Regions from separate parts of the Enterococcus malodoratus genome, predicted to be linked through region 3. Evidence: riboswitches for the same ligand, from Rfam matches in the RefSeq annotation. Region 3 holds a riboswitch; each other region holds the start of a gene.

Region 1 (5,844 bases), 200 kb from region 3:
GCAGTCAACATCGGTGAGGAACGTGAAACCGTAGAAGATATGTACGAACCCTACTTGATCCAAAAAGGTTTTATTAAACGGACACCACGGGGGCGCATGGCGACACCGTTGGCTTATGAACACTTCAACTACCCTTATCAAGCATAGAAGGTGAAAAAATGGCGGAAGGAAAAGCGACCAAAGAAACAATTGTCAAAGCGTTAGTCGCGTTGTGCCAAGAAAAAAATTATGACAAAATCACTGTTCAAGATATCAGTCAAAAGGCCTGCTTGAACCGCCAGACATTTTATTATCACTTTAAGGACAAAAATGATCTGCTCCACTACGCCTATTATCGCCGGGGCCTGCAATATTTGGTTTCAGACGAGCTGGCGTTGACGAATTGGGAAGAATCTGTTCTGAAGATGTTAAAGGAAATGCAGATCTGTCATCAATTCTATTTGAATACGGTGACGGCGATCCCCAAAGTATTAACGAAAGAGTTTAATGAACTGGCGAAACGCCTATTTGTACGCCTATTTGATGAGGTTGATCAAGAAGGTGAGCTCTCGCAAACTGACAAGGAATTTTATGCCCGCTTCTTGGCCCATGGCTGCGGCGGAATTTTGATCGACTGGTTACTAGCCGGAGCGGATCAACCGCCAATTACAATTGCGGCACAATTATTTCGTTTTGCTAAGGACATCGAGTTTTTTGCTTATCGCTTATATGAAAAAGACTGGAACGAGCGTTAAGCTCAGTCCAGTCCATTTACGATATATTTGATTGGTTGTTGATTGATTAAGGCAATCGCATTTTTCACAACGATTGCGGCCATTTGGTCGCGTGCTTCTACACTGGCATTACCGATATGCGGAGTCAAGATGACGTTCGGCAGCTCTTTCAACCCTTCAGTAACCTTGGGTTCGAACTCATAGACGTCCAAAGCGGCACCGGTAAGCTGCTGGTTTTTTAAGGCTTGAAGCAGATCACTCTCATTGATTAGAGGTCCGCGTGCGGCATTGATCAAAAGGGCACTGTCTTTCATTTGTTTAAACGCATCGCTGGTCAATAAATGATGGGTGTCCTCGGTTAACGGCGCGTGCAACGTTAAGATATCTGCTTGTTGGATCACTTCAGCCTGTGAATAATAGGTTGCCTGTAATTTTTCTTCTAGTTCAGAAGTTAATGGGTGACGCTGGTTGTAAATGATCTTCATGCCAAAGGCGTTCATCATTTGCGCCAAGGCTTGACCGATCTTTCCCATGCCGATAATTCCCAAAGTTTTATCTTTCAGTTCATGACCTAAGAAAAATAATGGAGCCCATCCGTCAAAGCCTTTGCCGTGCATCAAATGATCCCCTTCAACGATGCGGCGAGATAAGGCGATGATCAAACCAGCGGTCAATTCCGCTGTCGCATTGGTAGAGACTATGGGTGTATTTGTTACATAGATTTTCCGCTCTTTTGCATAAGCGCTATCGATATTGTTGAAGCCTGCTCCGAAGTTCGCGATCAGTTTCAATTTTGGTGCGGCATCGATGACATCACGATCGACTTGGGTTGAAAGCGGACAAATTAAAACTTCACAATCAGCGACGTTTTCGATCAATTCTTCTTTCGAAATCAACCCGTCGCCTTCATAGACCTTATATTCAAGCGCTGCTTCTTTTAATAATTTTGTGCCAAGCTCAGGCAGTTTGGCGGAAAGATAAATTCTACTCATTTACGATCCCTCGTTTCATTTCGATAAATTGACTATAGCACAGGAGGAATGACATGAAAAAGATTCTATTTGTTTGTATGGGAAATATTTGCCGTTCACCGATGGCCGAAGCGGTTTTTCGGGATGCCTTCCAAAAGCGGCAGGATGATAATTTCCAAGTTGATTCAGCGGCCACGAGTCGTTGGGAGGTTGGAAATCCACCCCATCGCGGAACACAGAAACTGCTATCGCAGCATCACATTTCGACCAAAGGAATGCGTGCCCGGCAAGTGACCACCGAAGATTTTTATAATGCCGATTTTATCATCGGGATGGATCAAGAAAATGTCAGCGATCTTCAAGCGATAGCCCCAGATGGCACTGAGAACAAAATCTATTTGTACTTAGACCTTGTTCCCGGTCATACGGGAGAAAGCATCCCTGATCCATGGTATACCGGTAATTTTGAAGAAACCTACGATTTAATTCAAAAAGGTTTAAACGAATGGTTAACTTTTCTGGAAAAGGACTAGATTCCTTGTTTTTTCCCAGAAATTTAAGTAAAATCAAACTACGCAACCATGCTCTTGATAGGAGGAAGCTGAATGACTAAAAACGAGAAGCCTAAAAAGAATTTAATTAAGCTGTTTTCGAATTCATCGTATCGTTTCATCTCGGATTTTTTGAATGATTCTGCTGAAAAACGTGCCCAAGAGCAAGCTAACGAGAACATTTTTCTCAAACTGAAGATGGCGGCTCTGCAAAATAGTTTAGTAGTCATTCAAGTGCAAGACGAAAAAGATGAAGAAAAATTTCAAACGATCTCAGGGTGGCTGCCTAAAGTAGTGACCAATGATTCTATCGTTATTCGGACCCAAGAGAATCAACTGGTCATGTTGACAATTGATCGGATCAAAAAGGTGACGACCTTATCGCCAAGCGGTGATCAGGAAAGTATCTCACGATAAAAGTACTTTATACATTTACGAGTGATCAGACATCTGGTATACTCTGAATGTACTAAAAATAGAATAATACTTTCGCAAAGGGGAGCCCTCGGGCTGAGATTGAGATTACTCTAAACCCTAGTACCTGTTTCGGTTATTCGAGCGTAGGAATTGTGATGAAGTAATGATAGTTACTTCTCCTTTGTGGACTGTATGTTCAAAAGGAGGAGTTTTTTTATGAGTAAAACCAACAAAACAAGAATCATGATCGAAGGGACAATCGTGGCAGCATTGGCTTTCATGCTTTCATTGATCCCAACAACGATCGGCAGCAGCTTTACGGTATCATTAGGAATGATCCCGATGGTCCTATTCGCATTGCGGCGTGGAGTAAAACCAGCGTTGCTATCGGCCTTTATCTGGGGAATCTTGCATTTTCCAGCGGGGGATGTTTATTTTTTGAGTGTCATTCAAGTATTAATTGAATACCCGATCGCATTTACCTTTGCTGGATTTGCCGGAGTATATGCCAAAAAAGTTCAGCAAGCAATACTTGCCGACGACATGCAGGCCGCACGAAAAAATATCGTCTATGGGACCTTCGTTGGAACGGGCGCCAAATTCTTTTGGCATTTTATCGCCGGTGTCGTTTTTTGGGGCAGTTATGCATTGTGGGGCATGAATCCTTGGATCTTTTCATTTGTGATGAACGGTGCCAGCGGTTTGGCAACAGCAATTGTGACAGCGATTGTCGCCGTATTGGTAGCTGAAAAGGTACCACAATTGTATTTGCCGAAGGACGGTAATCTAATTCAAAAACGAAGTCACCAATAAAGAAAAAGCATTTGTCCCAAACGGGACAAATGCTTTTTTTAACGGAATGAGAAGACAGGGTCATCATTCTCCACATCCAAAGACCAAAGCTGTTTGGATGTGTCGTAAGTGATCTCTGCGATCTGTTGTTCCTTCTTATAGTTTTTCGGACTGCGCCGCCATCCCTTTTCATCCGATAAAAAGATGGGGATGTGGTAGATTTTATTTTTTAGTTCAGACTGGTCGAGGCAAAAGATTGCACCCTCTTGCAAGATCGGATATAATTCCTTCAACAGTTCGCCGTCAAGCGGTGCAACGGAAGAACCTTTACGGAAAAACGAGCGGCGATCATTGACTTTTTCCAGAACGATGCGAGTCAACTTGCTGGCAAGGATGCGGTAAAATTCATCCAAGTAGCGATAATAAACACGCATAGTTTCATTGCCTAAATTGAAATATACAAAGTTGTTTTGTAATTTATAGAAAAAGGGAGAATGCAGATGCGTCCGCATATGCCCAAAATAAAGCAATTCTGATATTTCTAATGGTGTTAACTCTTTCAACATCGCGAGATCATTAAAGTCGATCCACTTCGTTCCTTTTGACTGAGTGAAGACTTTGTTGTTAAAAAATTGTTGGACTTGTTCAGGACTATTTACGACCTTTAAGCCGGTATGCGGTTCATATTCTCCAGCTTCTGCGACAGGGTCTAGCAATAACAAATGTTTAGGGTGATGGACAATTCCGTCAACAAAATCGTTGGGTGAAAAACCTTTTGAGAGTACCGCATTACTTGTGGAATCGATATATGCAAATAACGTATCTGGCACAAATTTTCACCCTTTCTAATAGTCGTCACAATCATTTTAACTCAATAATAAAAAAAAAGCTCGTATCTTTTATTTTAAAATTAGATTACAAATGCCTTAAAAACTGCAACATTGAAGGCCCTTTTTAACATTTAAAATCATTTTAATAAATAACGACTTCTTAATGCATTTATTTCTTTTTTTAATTTTTTTCTATTAAGTGAATGTAGTGTCACTTAATAGAAAAGAGTATGATATGATTGATGCGAGAGCGCAGGAGGTTTGGGATGAAGAAAAAAAGAAATTGGCTGATAAATATTTTTCTTTTCTTATTACTATTAGTAGGGTTAGCTTTGATTTTTAACAATCAAATCAAATATTTTTTGATGCAGTATAATGGTGATCGTTATGCCGTCGCGAAAATGGATCGCACGGAGATCGATAAAAATCTGCAAAAAGACGCATCTTTTGATTTTGATGCGGTACAGCCGGCTAGTACGGAAGCAGTTTTACAAGCACAGTTAGACAATAAACGCTTACCTGTGATTGGCGGGATCGCGATTCCGTCTGTAGAAGTAAATTTACCGATTTTTAAAGGACTATCTAATGAGGTTCTTCTATATGGTGCGGGCACTTTGGCGCCAGATCAAAAAATGGGTGAAGGCAATTATGCTCTGGCAAGTCATCGTGCCGATCGTCCAGGACTTTTGTTTACTCCGCTTGAAGGGGTAAAAGAAGGTGATTTGATCTATCTGACCGATCTGCATAATATCTATACGTACAAAACAACGCTAAAGGTTCGGGTTCAACCGACAGAAGTGAAGTATTTAGATGTCCATCCGGACAAACAGCAAGTCACTCTGATCACTTGCGGCGAGATCGAAGGTGTGACGCGGATCATCGTGCAAGGGGATTTAGTTGCTATGACCTCTGTCAACAACGCGACAGACACGATGCGCAAGGCTTTTGAAATGGAACAGCGAACATATTAATTTTAGCGGTGACAGAGGCGAGTCATTTCTGCCCTGCTTTTACTCAAAAAACTTCAAGGCCTGCCTTGGAGTTTTTTGTTGCGGGAAAATTTCTGCTATACTGGAACAAACATGCTGAATTTATTTGATAGAGGACAAATCAAGGGAGGAAGCGATGGAGTTAAAAAGAATTTTTGTCTCGGATTTGCTGGCGTCTTGGAAAAAATTTCAACAGACACAGTTGCTGTTTCCTTTCTATCCATCTCATGGACAGGCTCGCTCAGAGTTTTTAGCGGCGGTTAAGCGTGGAGAAGGATTTTGGCTGCAACGTAAATCCCAATGGCTGTTAGTAGATAAAATAGATAAGGATAATACATGGCAAATTAATAATTTGCTGATCTCACTGAATCTTGGCTGGCAGACAGCCTTTTTATTGTTAGAAAATGCTGCTCGTCAAAAATTCAAACGAGCATTATATTTGAAACTTGAGGCTAATTTGATTTTGCAGCAATGGTTAATTGACCAAGGTTATCAACTCTTAGATGGACTTTGGCAAAAAGAATTGGTTTACCACACAGGTTTGGTCTTAGGCGGCGGCGGTGCCCGAGGTGCTTATCAAA
Region 2 (5,844 bases), on a different contig from region 3:
CCTGAATCACTTCAATCATATTACGAAGCTGGTGTTTAACCTGTTCAAAGGTTCGATCATCGCTGTAGAGACTAATCGTCATGCGCGAGGTATCCGCAGATTCTGTTTCTCCGACAGTTAAACTATTTAAATTATACAATTTTCCTGAAAATAATCCAGAAACCCTTGCCAATACCCCTATTTCATTTTCAACATACACACTCAACCATCTCTGTTCAGTTTTACTCATAAATAATCATTTCCTTTAAACTTTGACCCGGTGCAACAATCGGCAGAACTTTTTGCTCTGTCTCCAGCATGAATTCCAAAACCACTGTTTTTTCTTTGACCGCTTTCGCTTGATTGAAGGCTCCATCAATTTCTTCTATTCTGGTTATTCTATGACCTTCAGCGCCATAACTGTGGGCTAACGCAACGAAATCAGGAACATACTGTGACGTCTCCTTTTTTAGCATGGTATAAGAATAGCGTTTATCATAGAACATCTCTTGCCATTGTCTGACATTGCCCAAGCAGCCATTGTTGAAAATACAAACAATGATTGGAATTTTTTCCAGCATTGTCGTGGCAAGTTCTTGCAGATTCATTTGAAATCCGCCATCGCCAGTGATCGTTAGAACATCCATTCCTGGATTTCCTAATTTTGCTCCGATGGAAGCGGGAAAACCGAATCCCATTGTCCCTAACCCGCCTGAAGTCAATAATTGTCTATCTTTAGTCACTTCAAGAAATTGCGTCGTCCAAAGTTGATTCTGCCCTACATCGGTTACAACGATGGCGTTTGTAAAATGTTGATTGATTTTCTTGATAATGATTTCTGGTGTCAATCCTTTTTCTTTCATGTGAACTGGAACGGATCCGTCCATTTTTTTTACTTCTTGCAGCCAGCAATTGTGATCCTTAACATTCAGCGATTCGGTGATCTTTGGTAAAACAGTTTTTATATTGCCGACCATTCTGATAGAAGCATCCACGTTTTTGTCTATGATCGCAGGATCAATATCCAGATGAATCAGCTTAGCTGAACGACAGAAGTTCGCTGGATTTCCTGTCACACGGTCGTTCAAACGCGTGCCAAGAGCAAAGAGGACATCACTATTTATGATTGCTTGATTTGCGGCATAGCTTCCATGAATTCCTACGTTGCCAATGTAACTTGGATGGTTACTAGGCAGCGCACCTTTTCCCATGATCGTAGTAACAACGGGGATTCCGCTTTTTTCAACAAAATCCATTAATTCTTTGTGGGCCTTTCCACGATGCACACCGCCTCCAACGAGTAGGACTGGCTTTTTTGCATTGTTTAATAGTTCAACAACAGATTTGATTTCACTGGTCGGGATTTCCTGTATTTTCTGACCGCCGCGAATCGTGACCTTTTCTGGATATTCTTCTGAACCAAGCTCTTGTTGAACGTTTTTAGGGATATCTACCACAACGACTCCCGGTTTTCCTGATTGTGCGATCACAAAGGCCTTTTTCAGAATTGTGCCCAGTTCCACTCTTTTTTTGACAGTAACCGCATATTTGGCAATTGATCGGCTGATTCCAACCATATCGACCTCTTGAAAAGCGTCCTTCCCAATCAGATGTGTCGAAACCTGTCCGGTAATACAAACCAAAGGTGAAGAATCATACCCGGCTGTCGCAATTCCTGTGATTAAGTTAGTCGCCCCCGGTCCACTTGTGACCATACAAACGCCGACTTTTCCTGTTGAACGGGCATAACCATCAGCGGCATGGATCAGTCCCTGCTCATGCCTTGGCAATACTACTCGAAATTCTTCCCGCTGATAAAGTGCATCAAACAAATCAATCGCCTGTCCGCCTGGATATGCGAAACAAACTTCAACCTTCTCATTTACTAATGCCTTAACAACCAATTCAGCTCCCGAAATCATTTTACACGCCTCCTAATTAATGCAAGTGATTACTTGCATTCTATCATAGAACCGTCATTCTCTGTCAATTACTTTTTATAAAAAGAAAAAAGACCGTTCCTATTCGAACGATCTTTTTCGATCTACCATTTTTCTAACTTCGCAGCCATTTCCCAAAATGCGTATTCCATTTTACTGCTGATCACAAAAGCGTCGATCATTTTTTGCTGCTCCTCTTTTGGACTTTCCTCGTATAAACGATCTAAGAGAGCACGTTCCTTTTTGATCCCTTCAGCAGCGTCTTCACCAGCATAGGTTTCGATCCATCGCCGATACAGAGGGTGCGGTGAACCCGACTCAATTAGGCGAACACCAATCTCTTGATAAAGCCACGCACACGGCAGCATTCCCGCAAAAGCCGTATTTGCCGTGCCGTCGATCAGTTGCCGATACATATGAGAAACATAGTGATAAGCCGTTGGCGCAATTGGTGTTTCCTGAATTTCTTTTTCGTCAATCGCTAATTCTGAAAAGAATTCCTCCCGAATGGCCATCTCGCCTAACTTAAGATGTTCCGCATTTTCTCGCAATTGTGCCTGAACCTCTTCGTCCTTCGTCTGTTCTGCGATATAGCTATAAAGCTTGCTAAAATGTTCAAGGTAATAACGATCTTGCAGCAAATAATAGCGGAAAATCTCCGGTGCTAAATCTCCCGTCGCTAGTGATTGAACAAAGGGATGCTCAAAACTCGCCTCCCAATAATATGCCGCTTCTTTTCTTGCCAATTCTGTAAATGTCATGCCTATTCTCCCTTCTTAAAACCTATCAAAAACAAACAACTACTTTTTAATGCAACATAAAAAACCTCCTTGATTCTTAGTAGAATGAGCAGGAGGCTCTATGCCTAAAATAGACAGACAATAAGAAAACCCGGCCACAAATAAGCGGTCGGGTACAAATTTCTTAACATTACACATTCCCTGCGCCAGTCCTAACTGTTTCAGGTTCAATGGGTATAATCTCAGCTTCAAAAGCACCCCTAGTGTCATTCAATTGATAAAAGTATAGCATACCTATTTATAAAAAACGACTGCTATTTAACCGGTCGCGGATTATTCATCAAATATTCTTGATTCTTTTACGATTGTTTTACTAGGAGTCACAGTTGCTTCTGCGATTGTTTTGCCTGTATTTTTAAGATACGCTTTTACCAAATGATAGCCGATCGTATAGCCGGCATTTCTTGAAAGACCGACTGGTTGATATCCCTGCTCCTTCGCGACTTCATCGCCATACATATAAGCCGATACCTGATCAAATCCTCTGGCCTCACGCCCATTTTTCATTACTTCGATCGTATATGCCAGTTCTTCCGCATCGTATTCCTGCACCCACGGCCCGCGCTGATCAACTCCATATAAATCTTCCGCAAAAACTTCGGCTAACCCTTCAATAACTAAATAATCCTCCACGCTGACATCTCCATGATTGAAGGGTTCATAGGTAAAACGAACATTATGATTGAACTCATGAGCCAAGGCTGATTTCAATCTTGTTTGATTAAAGTCATTCGGGACGACTAGCAGCATAATATATCCCGGTATCCCGCCAAATCCGCTATACCCTTCACTTGCCATCAATACACCGTTTTCCGGATCACCTAATAAAATGTTCACGATAAACTCATCGACTGGAATCTGATAGCCGATCTCACTAAAACGTTGCGCACTTTCTTTGAACACTTGCTGATACTCGGAAAAGATATTGGTTCTTCTTAATGCTTCAATTTTTGTTTCAATCAAATCAATACTTTTGCGCGGTGTCCAAATTCCCATCATTTCTGACGCCATCACCACATCGTATCCCCCTGGTGTTTTCGGAAAAAGCGGTGCATTTAAATACTGCCACATTCCTTCCAGCGGCTGCATCATTTCATAACGAAACACATTCTCGTCGACAGATTCGCGAAGACATTTTTGATAAAACGCCAACGAATCAACGAGCGTTACCTTAAATTCGTTCATAGTCATCTCCCCCTTCTCTTTCATCATAAAGGTTGACGCCGCGTGAAGGTCAAGGAAAAAAGAGAAAAAACGGCTTAATCAAATACCAATATCGCAATCGTATTTGCAAACGTTTTATAATTATGTTAGCATTTATTCAGGAGGGATATTATGGAAAATGAATTGAAGATTGAAGAGATTAAAAAGGGCTATTCAAAAAAAGGCGATTTTCTTTTTCAATGTTTGTATTGCGATCAAACGTTTGATGATCGTTTCGTGTATCCAATCAATGGCTCAAACAGTCAGATGGCACGGGCTGAAGGCGCGATAATCTATCATTTAAAACATGAACATGATGGTTCCTTTAACGCGCTGCTGAACCTCGATAAAAATCAAACGGGTTTAAGCGATACGCAAAAGAACTTTTTGAACTTGTTTTCTAAAGGAATCGATGATCAAGAAATCGCGGAGCAGCTGAACATCACAACTTCCGCTGTAAGAAATCACCGCTTTAAATTTAAGGAGAAGAAGCGTCAGGCAAAAATTCTATTGGCCCTGCTAGAGTCGATCGATGAAAAGGAACAGAGTAATTTTGCCGCGAACTCTTTAATTGATTCCGATGAACGATTTGTATCCACTAAAAAGGAAAGAGAAAAAGTCTTCAATGTTTTTCTTGACGAACAAGGAAGAGCCACACAAATTCCAAAAAAAGAAAAGAAACGGATTATTCTGATTCAAAAATTGGCCGAAAATTTTGTTCCTGAAAGGCACTATACAGAAAAGGAAATCAATGCGATCATTTCTGAAATGTTCACAGATTATGTGACGATCAGACGTTATCTCATCGAATATGGAATCTTGGGTCGAACCGTAGATGGAACGACTTATTGGAAAATATAATAGGATTTTTTAGAAAGGCGGATTAGGAATGGTATTACCGATGAAGATCGATCATATGCAAGTTACAGTGAGAGATATTAATGAAGTTGAGTCATTTTACGATGGGCTGATGGAAGCTTTAGGTTTTGATTTGAAGAAAAAAATCAAGGTTTATTTAGCAGAATTGGATATGAATGTCATCGAATACCTCGACGGCTCCTATGATTTCGGCATCTGTTCCGCGCTGAAACCTTTTGAAAACGACACTGTACATCGAAGAAAACCTGGAGCGATCCATCATATCGCCTTTAGAGCCTCCTCCATAACCGAAGTTGATCGTATCTATCAAAAAGTTCTTGAGCTCGGCGCTGAAATTTTGGATGAACCACAGATTTTCCCTCAGCATGGTCCCAACTACTATGCCGTTTTTTTCAATGATCCAGACGGAATTAAATATGAGATTGTGAATAATGATGATCATTGTTGAACAAAAAAAGTCAGCACTCGCTGACTTTTTTCTATTCACTAAATATTTCTACACTCTCCAACGTTCTCCGCAGATTTATCGCATCCCATGGTAAATGTTCGCCAATACTAAATCCGACAATCTCAGTTTTTTCGGAAACATCCTGAATGATTCGTCCGATTTGATCCAGTGTCATCGTTCCGATCGGCGCTGGGAATTTTTCTAGGTCTAAGTAGGGCTTGCCCGGATTGATCGAACGAAAATCCTGCGGTGATAAAACATCCAAATCAAAATGAATCGCCAACTGTTTGAACTGATTCTGATTGATCCACTCGATAAGTAATTGACTATCTTCAGCAAGTTCGGCCGGTGTTAGATAATTCATTTTTAAATCATCGACTTGATGATCACATGGGCGGAGCTCCTCGTATTTGAGTCCCGCCAGCATAACCTGCTCGACTTTGAATGGATGTTGAACTTTTTCCGCAAACTGCGGTGCTCCATGTCCTAACAAATTTCCTAACACCATCATGTGGCCTCGCGTACTATCCTTGATCGTTGACATATCCGAGTGGGCATCTAGCCAAAGGATACCCAATGATTCAGGATACCTTCC
Region 3 (5,844 bases):
AGTGGAAAAATATAATGAAATGCTGGGTTATCATTTGGATAGACAAAGTAAAATCAATTTGGCAACTGTCCTATCAAATGATTTCTACCTTTACAATCCACAAGGGAGTTATGTGTGCTTGTTGCGGCGTAATCGAACTGTTTTTTTGTCCGAGGTTTCAAAAGTTTATAACTGCGGGCTGGAAAAAGTGAAGGCTTTGGTACAGAGGTTTGTTGATAAATACGAAATGTATCAGGAAGAAGACTTTGTACGAAACTATACTTACTTATTGATCACGACAGAAGAACAGAGTATGAGATGGTTGGCTAGCCAGGAACCTTTGCTGAAGATTCTGCTGTTATCTGATTTAACACCAACAGAAGAAAGCTTTTTAGCAAAGCAAATTTCTGATACGATCTATGGGAATTTAATGATCGTCAATTTTGAAAAATTATCTGGCGGCACTTTCCAATTACATAATGAGTTGAGGCATTATGACTGCTTGATTACGACGGGTTCCGCAGAAGGACTGCCGGTGGACTATCCAGTAGTTGTAATCGATCCTTTTCTGACAAGACAAAGTACACGTTGGATTCAAGAAATGATCAATGAGCTTGAAAAAAATCGCAACTTTGTTTCTATGGTAGAATAGTAGCGAAAGAAGGTTGACGTATGACTAGCATGGAAAAAATCAATCAATTTCGTGATGAACGAAACTGGCGTCCGTTTCATAACGAAAAAGATCTTGCTTTATCGATTTGTTTGGAATCTGCAGAGCTGTTAGAACTTTTCCAGTGGAAGGATTCTGAAGAAGCGCGCACGCAAACGGAACGTTTAAAAGAAGAATTGGCCGATGTACTGATCTATTCTTATATGATGGCGGATAATTTGGATTTTGATATTGATGAGATCATTAGTGAAAAATTAAAGAAAAATGCGATTAAATATCCTGTGGAAGAAGTATAAAAATTTCAGGAGTAGTTAAATGTCCCTTTCTAGAGTAGATGATTTTGCTCTAGAAAGGGATGTTTTTGCTATTATTCATGCAATTCTAGCGGAAGACCATCCGGATCAAAGAAAAAAGTCATCCTCTCGCCTGTGAAATCATCGGTTCTCAAAGGCTCGCAGTCGATTCCGTGGCTGTTTAAATAAGCGATGGTGGCTTCGATATCCTCTGTTTTAAATGCCAAGTGGCGCAAACCGGCTGCTTCAGGAAAACTGGGACGCTTTGGCGGATTTTGTACAGCAAAGATTTCTAGTTCCGCATCGTTTAACTGTAAATCTAGTTTGTAGTCTTGACGTTCCGGACGGAAATTTTCGCGAATGATCGGCAAACCGAGTACAGTAACATAGAAGTGCTTCGCTTTTTGATAGTCAGAAACAATGATGGCGATATGATGGATCGCCGAAAAATCTGGTTTAGACATAAAAACATCCTCTCTATTTTCTCTAAGTATAAAGGATGTTTGAAAATTTTCTAACACAAAGAAGTGATCTAGCAAAATAATCCGTGTTTGTTTTCTCCGTATACGCTAGTTGAATTAAAAAAAGTATGTTATACTCCAAGCAATTGAAGAGAAACATTTGGGGTGCTGTTTAGCTGAGATTATACCCATTGAACCTGATGCAGTTAAGACTGTCGCAGGGAAATGTAGCTAGTTAACTAATCGTACCCGACCAGTTTATTTTGGTTGGGTTTTTCTGTCTTTTCAGACACTCTTTTTTGCCGATTTCATTTTAATCAGGTTATGGCGAAGTGATTTATTTTTGCAGCATGGATTAGTGAAAAGGTATGCGGATAAAGATCATTCAAATTTACGTTAGCTAATTTTGGATGTCTGTTGCGCATTTCTCTAATAAAGGGAGGGTATTTGTCGTGGAGAAAAATAAAATCCACAAATTAACATTACTGGCTTTAATGGTTGCGTTGGATGTTGTTCTGTCACCACTAATGCGAATCGAAGGGATGGCACCGATGTCCAGTGTCATGAATATTATCGCTGGAGTATTGTTGGGGCCAATCTATGGAACTGCGATGGCATTCGTTTGTGCTTTGATTCGGATGACGATGTTGGGCATTCCGCCGTTAGCTTTAACCGGTGCAGTATTTGGGGCATTTTTTGCGGGACTATTTTATCGTTTGGGAAAAAGGCTGGTCTGGTCGATGATAGGTGAAATTGTGGGCACAGGGATTATCGGCTCACTATTGTCGTATCCTGTGATGGTCTGGTTCACCGGGAGTCAAAGTGATTTGTATTGGTTGATTTACACCCCAAGATTTATCGGTGCGGCTTTGATTGGTTCGGCAATTGCCTTTGTCGTGTTGGTTAAGCTGCAGGAGACGACGATTTTTAAACGTTGGCAGCGCTTATTTTTGAGTGAGAGGATGTTTGGATGATCAAAACGAATTTTTCAAAAGTATTTCCGTTAGAGAATGCGCCATTAGTTCATTGTATAACGAATGAGGTGACTTGCGAAACACTGGCGAATGCCTTGCTGTATGTAGGCGCAAAGCCGATCATGGCCTCGGATACAAGAGAGTTCAAAGAGTTGTTTCAGCAGACAGACAGTTTGCTGTTGAATCTTGGTCATTTGTCGGAAGAACGGCAAAAAAGTTTGGTAGCCGCTAGTAAACTAGCCAAAAAACTACAAAAGCCTACAGTTATTGATCTCGTTGGATACGGTGTTAGCCAGGTTCGCGATCAGGTCGGACGCTGGCTAGTCGCAGAACGACCAACTGTGGTGAAGGGAAATATTTCTGAGTTGCGGAATTTTTGCGGATTGCCGAGCTATGCTCGAGGAGTAGACGGCAGTGTATTAGATCAAAGTGAGACAGCTATAGAAGAGCTATCAGAAGCAATGCAGAAATTAACAGCGACCTATCCAAATACGATTTTTTTAGCCACTGGCAGTCAAGATATTATCGTTGATCAAAAGCGTATTTGGTGTTTGAAGAACGGGGTGCCAGCATTAGATCGTTTTACTGGAACAGGCGATATCGTCGGAGCATTGATCGCGGCTCTGTTAGGGAATGGAGTGAGTGCGGCAGATGCAGCTGTTACGGCGGTCAGCTATTTTAATCTTTGCGGAGAGCAAGCAGGAGACCTGATTGGCTTGGCCGCATTCCGTCAGGAAACGTTGAACCAACTGTCGATTCTGATGGAAAAAAATTGGTGGACTGCGGTGAAGGGATGGGAAAAACAATGGACTTAACGTTATATCTTGTGACTGGACGTTATGATTTTAACGAGGCAGAATTTTTATCGGTGATTGATGCGGCTTGTAAAAATGGTGTGACACTTGTTCAATTACGAGAAAAAGAATTAGTGGCAGGAAAATTTTATGATTTGGCTTTACAGGTAAAAGCAATCACGGATCGGTATCAGATACCATTGATCATCAATGACCGAGTGGATATTTGTTTGGCAGTTGATGCGGCAGGTGTCCATATCGGAGATGATGAACTGCCGGTAGAGATCGTCCGAGCTATGATCGGCCCAGAAAAAATATTGGGCGTTTCAGCAAAGACCGTGGAACGAGGATTGGAAGCCGAAGAAGCGGGTGCAGATTATTTGGGTATCGGAGCAATTTTTTCAACGAAAACCAAGGATACTGCATTGACTTCGATTGAAACCTTGAAAGCTATCAATGAGGCTGTAAGGATTCCAAGTGTTGTGATCGGCGGGATTAAAGAAGACAATTTGATCGATTTTTGCGGAACGGGCATCGCAGGTGTTTCGATCGTTAGTGAGATCATGCGGGCGAAGGATGTCGGGGAAAAGGTTCGCCATTTAAAACAAAAAATCGAAGAAGTATTGGAGGAACAAAAATGATCAATGCAACACCTCAAGTCGTAACGATCGCCGGCTCTGATTCCGGCGGCGGAGCAGGAATCCAAGCAGATTTAAAAACCTTCCAAGCGCGAAAAGCTTTTGGCATGAGTATTATCGTGGCACTGACGTCGCAAAATACCTATGGCGTGCAAGATAGCATGGCGATTCCAAGTGCCTTTATTGAAGAGCAGTTTGATTCATTAGCAGCAGATTTTGCGATTGGAGCTGCAAAGACAGGGATGCTGGCAGACGTGGAACGGGTAGAAACAGTGGTTAAGAAGCTAAAAGAAGTCGACTTTGGCCCGCTAGTTGTTGACCCAGTAATGGTGGCAAAGGGCGGCCATCACTTGCTGCAAAGTGATGCCGTGAAAACCATCAATGAACAATTATTACCGTTAGCCACGATCGTTACACCGAATTTGCCAGAGGCAGAAGTGATCATTGGGCAGCGGATCGTTACAGACCAGGAAATGATTGATGCAGCCAAAAAATTACAGGTCTTAGGAACAAAAAATGTCGTCGTTAAAGGCGGACATAGCCAAAACGAAGAGGCAGCGGACTTTGTCTTATTGGCATCGGGAGAAAGTTTTTGGATGAGTGCTCCAAGAGTTGTTACAGCTAATACACATGGAACGGGTGATACTTTTTCGGCGTGTATAGCGGCTGAATTAGCCAAAGGGGTGGAATTAAAAGAGGCGATCATTATTGGAAAGAAATTTATCCAAGCAGCGATCAGCCAACCAATTTTCGTCGGTCATGGACATGGACCAACCAATCATTGGGCAAAAATGACAGATGATATCGTGATCAAATAAAAAAGAAGTTGGGCATGTAAAGCGAGTGCGAATAGTTAGATCAAAAATCTAACTATTCGCACTTCAATGTCTCAACTTCTTTTTAGTTTGCTTTCAAACAAATATCTTGTCCCTGTTCTTGTAAGTGGGAGACATGCTGCTCGCCCCAACTGCATAGACTATCTAAAATATCTGAAAGACTGCGGCCGTAGTCGCTTAATGAATATTCGACTTTCGGTGGGACTTGCTGATAGACTTTGCGATCAATGATATTGTCGTCTTCTAATTCCCGCAGCTGTTGTGTCAGCATTTTTTGGCTGATCCCTGTAATTCCGCGTTTCAAATCACTGGGACGCATTGGTCCATGACGAAGGTTACAAAGAATAATGGGTTTCCATTTTCCGCCGATAACATCCATTGTTGCTTCGACACCAATCATATATGCACGATTCTCCAAAAAAATTCCTCCTAAAAACATTGATATGATCCAAAAGTTACTAAAAGGTACCTATAGTACAAAAAAGTGGGTACTTATCAAAAGGTCATCAACAGTATATAGTATCTTCTCGTAGGTTACAAATACTTTTTTTGGAGGAACAACATGGAAAAGAAAATATCACCAAACTTAACTTTACTAGCTCTCGCAATCAACGCCTTTGCGATTGGGTCGACTGAATTTATCAGTGTTGGACTTTTACCGATGATCGTCAAAAGCTTCAACGTTACATTGGCTCAAGCGGGCTTGACTGTTTCTTTATATGCGTTAGGAGTTACGATCGGCGCGCCATTGCTGACTGTTTTAACAGGAAAATGGAATCGTCGAAATTTGATGCTTGGTATCATGGCATTGTTCATTGGTGGAAATTTGCTGGCAGCTTTTGCACCAACCTTTATGATTTTATTACTGGGTCGTATTTTAGCAGCGTTGGCTCATGGAATCTTTATGTCGGTATCAACGGTTATCGCAGCTGATGTCGTAGAACCTTCACGACGTGCAAGTGCGATCGCCATCATGTTTACTGGTTTAACTGTAGCGACAGTGACGGGTGTGCCGCTGGGAACATTTATTGGTCAGCAAACATCTTGGAACATGTCCTTCATTTTTATCGCTGTCGTTGGATTACTAGGTCTGATTGCCAGCAGTTTCTTGGTTCCTCGTCATTTGCCAATTCCTGGTAAGGTTGACTTGAAGGGTTTTGCTCGGATATTTACCAATAAGCCATTAGTGATGTCTTTCT

The links. A riboswitch is a leader RNA that binds a small molecule or an ion and turns the genes downstream of it on or off. The one in region 3 is predicted to bind thiamine pyrophosphate.
Region 1: linked by a shared signal. The riboswitch ahead of thiT (energy-coupled thiamine transporter ThiT) and the one ahead of thiW (energy coupling factor transporter S component ThiW) in region 3 are both predicted to bind thiamine pyrophosphate.
Region 2: linked by a shared signal. The riboswitch ahead of tenA (thiaminase II) and the one ahead of thiW (energy coupling factor transporter S component ThiW) in region 3 are both predicted to bind thiamine pyrophosphate.

Annotation. Positions count from the first base shown of each region.
Region 1 covers NZ_JAQDPG010000006.1:38,237-44,080, reverse strand. Annotated here, with positions in the region: gene ruvB (Holliday junction branch migration DNA helicase RuvB) at 1-147, shown strand, start outside; gene PGP85_RS10915 (TetR/AcrR family transcriptional regulator C-terminal domain-containing protein) at 159-734, shown strand; gene PGP85_RS10910 (2-hydroxyacid dehydrogenase family protein) at 737-1,705, opposite strand; gene PGP85_RS10905 (low molecular weight protein-tyrosine-phosphatase) at 1,759-2,217, shown strand; gene PGP85_RS10900 (hypothetical protein) at 2,290-2,652, shown strand; TPP riboswitch at 2,721-2,819, shown strand; gene thiT (energy-coupled thiamine transporter ThiT) at 2,869-3,465, shown strand; gene PGP85_RS10890 (hypothetical protein) at 3,504-4,274, opposite strand; gene PGP85_RS10885 (class A sortase) at 4,541-5,245, shown strand; gene PGP85_RS10880 (patatin-like phospholipase family protein) at 5,400-5,844, shown strand, end outside.
Region 2 covers NZ_JAQDPG010000002.1:17,939-23,782, reverse strand. Annotated here, with positions in the region: gene ilvN (acetolactate synthase small subunit) at 1-229, opposite strand, end outside; gene ilvB (biosynthetic-type acetolactate synthase large subunit) at 222-1,901, opposite strand; gene tenA (thiaminase II) at 2,024-2,680, opposite strand; TPP riboswitch at 2,840-2,931, opposite strand; gene PGP85_RS03415 (DUF2268 domain-containing protein) at 2,993-3,904, opposite strand; gene PGP85_RS03410 (DUF2087 domain-containing protein) at 4,055-4,783, shown strand; gene PGP85_RS03405 (VOC family protein) at 4,812-5,249, shown strand; gene PGP85_RS03400 (arginase family protein) at 5,281-5,844, opposite strand, start outside.
Region 3 covers NZ_JAQDPG010000006.1:236,239-242,082, reverse strand. Annotated here, with positions in the region: gene PGP85_RS11945 (helix-turn-helix domain-containing protein) at 1-631, shown strand, start outside; gene PGP85_RS11940 (nucleotide pyrophosphohydrolase) at 652-945, shown strand; gene gloA2 (SMU1112c/YaeR family gloxylase I-like metalloprotein) at 1,017-1,406, opposite strand; TPP riboswitch at 1,555-1,644, shown strand; gene thiW (energy coupling factor transporter S component ThiW) at 1,856-2,377, shown strand; gene PGP85_RS11925 (hydroxyethylthiazole kinase) at 2,374-3,192, shown strand; gene thiE (thiamine phosphate synthase) at 3,183-3,812, shown strand; gene thiD (bifunctional hydroxymethylpyrimidine kinase/phosphomethylpyrimidine kinase) at 3,809-4,627, shown strand; gene PGP85_RS11910 (winged helix-turn-helix transcriptional regulator) at 4,710-5,063, opposite strand; gene PGP85_RS11905 (MFS transporter) at 5,208-5,844, shown strand, end outside.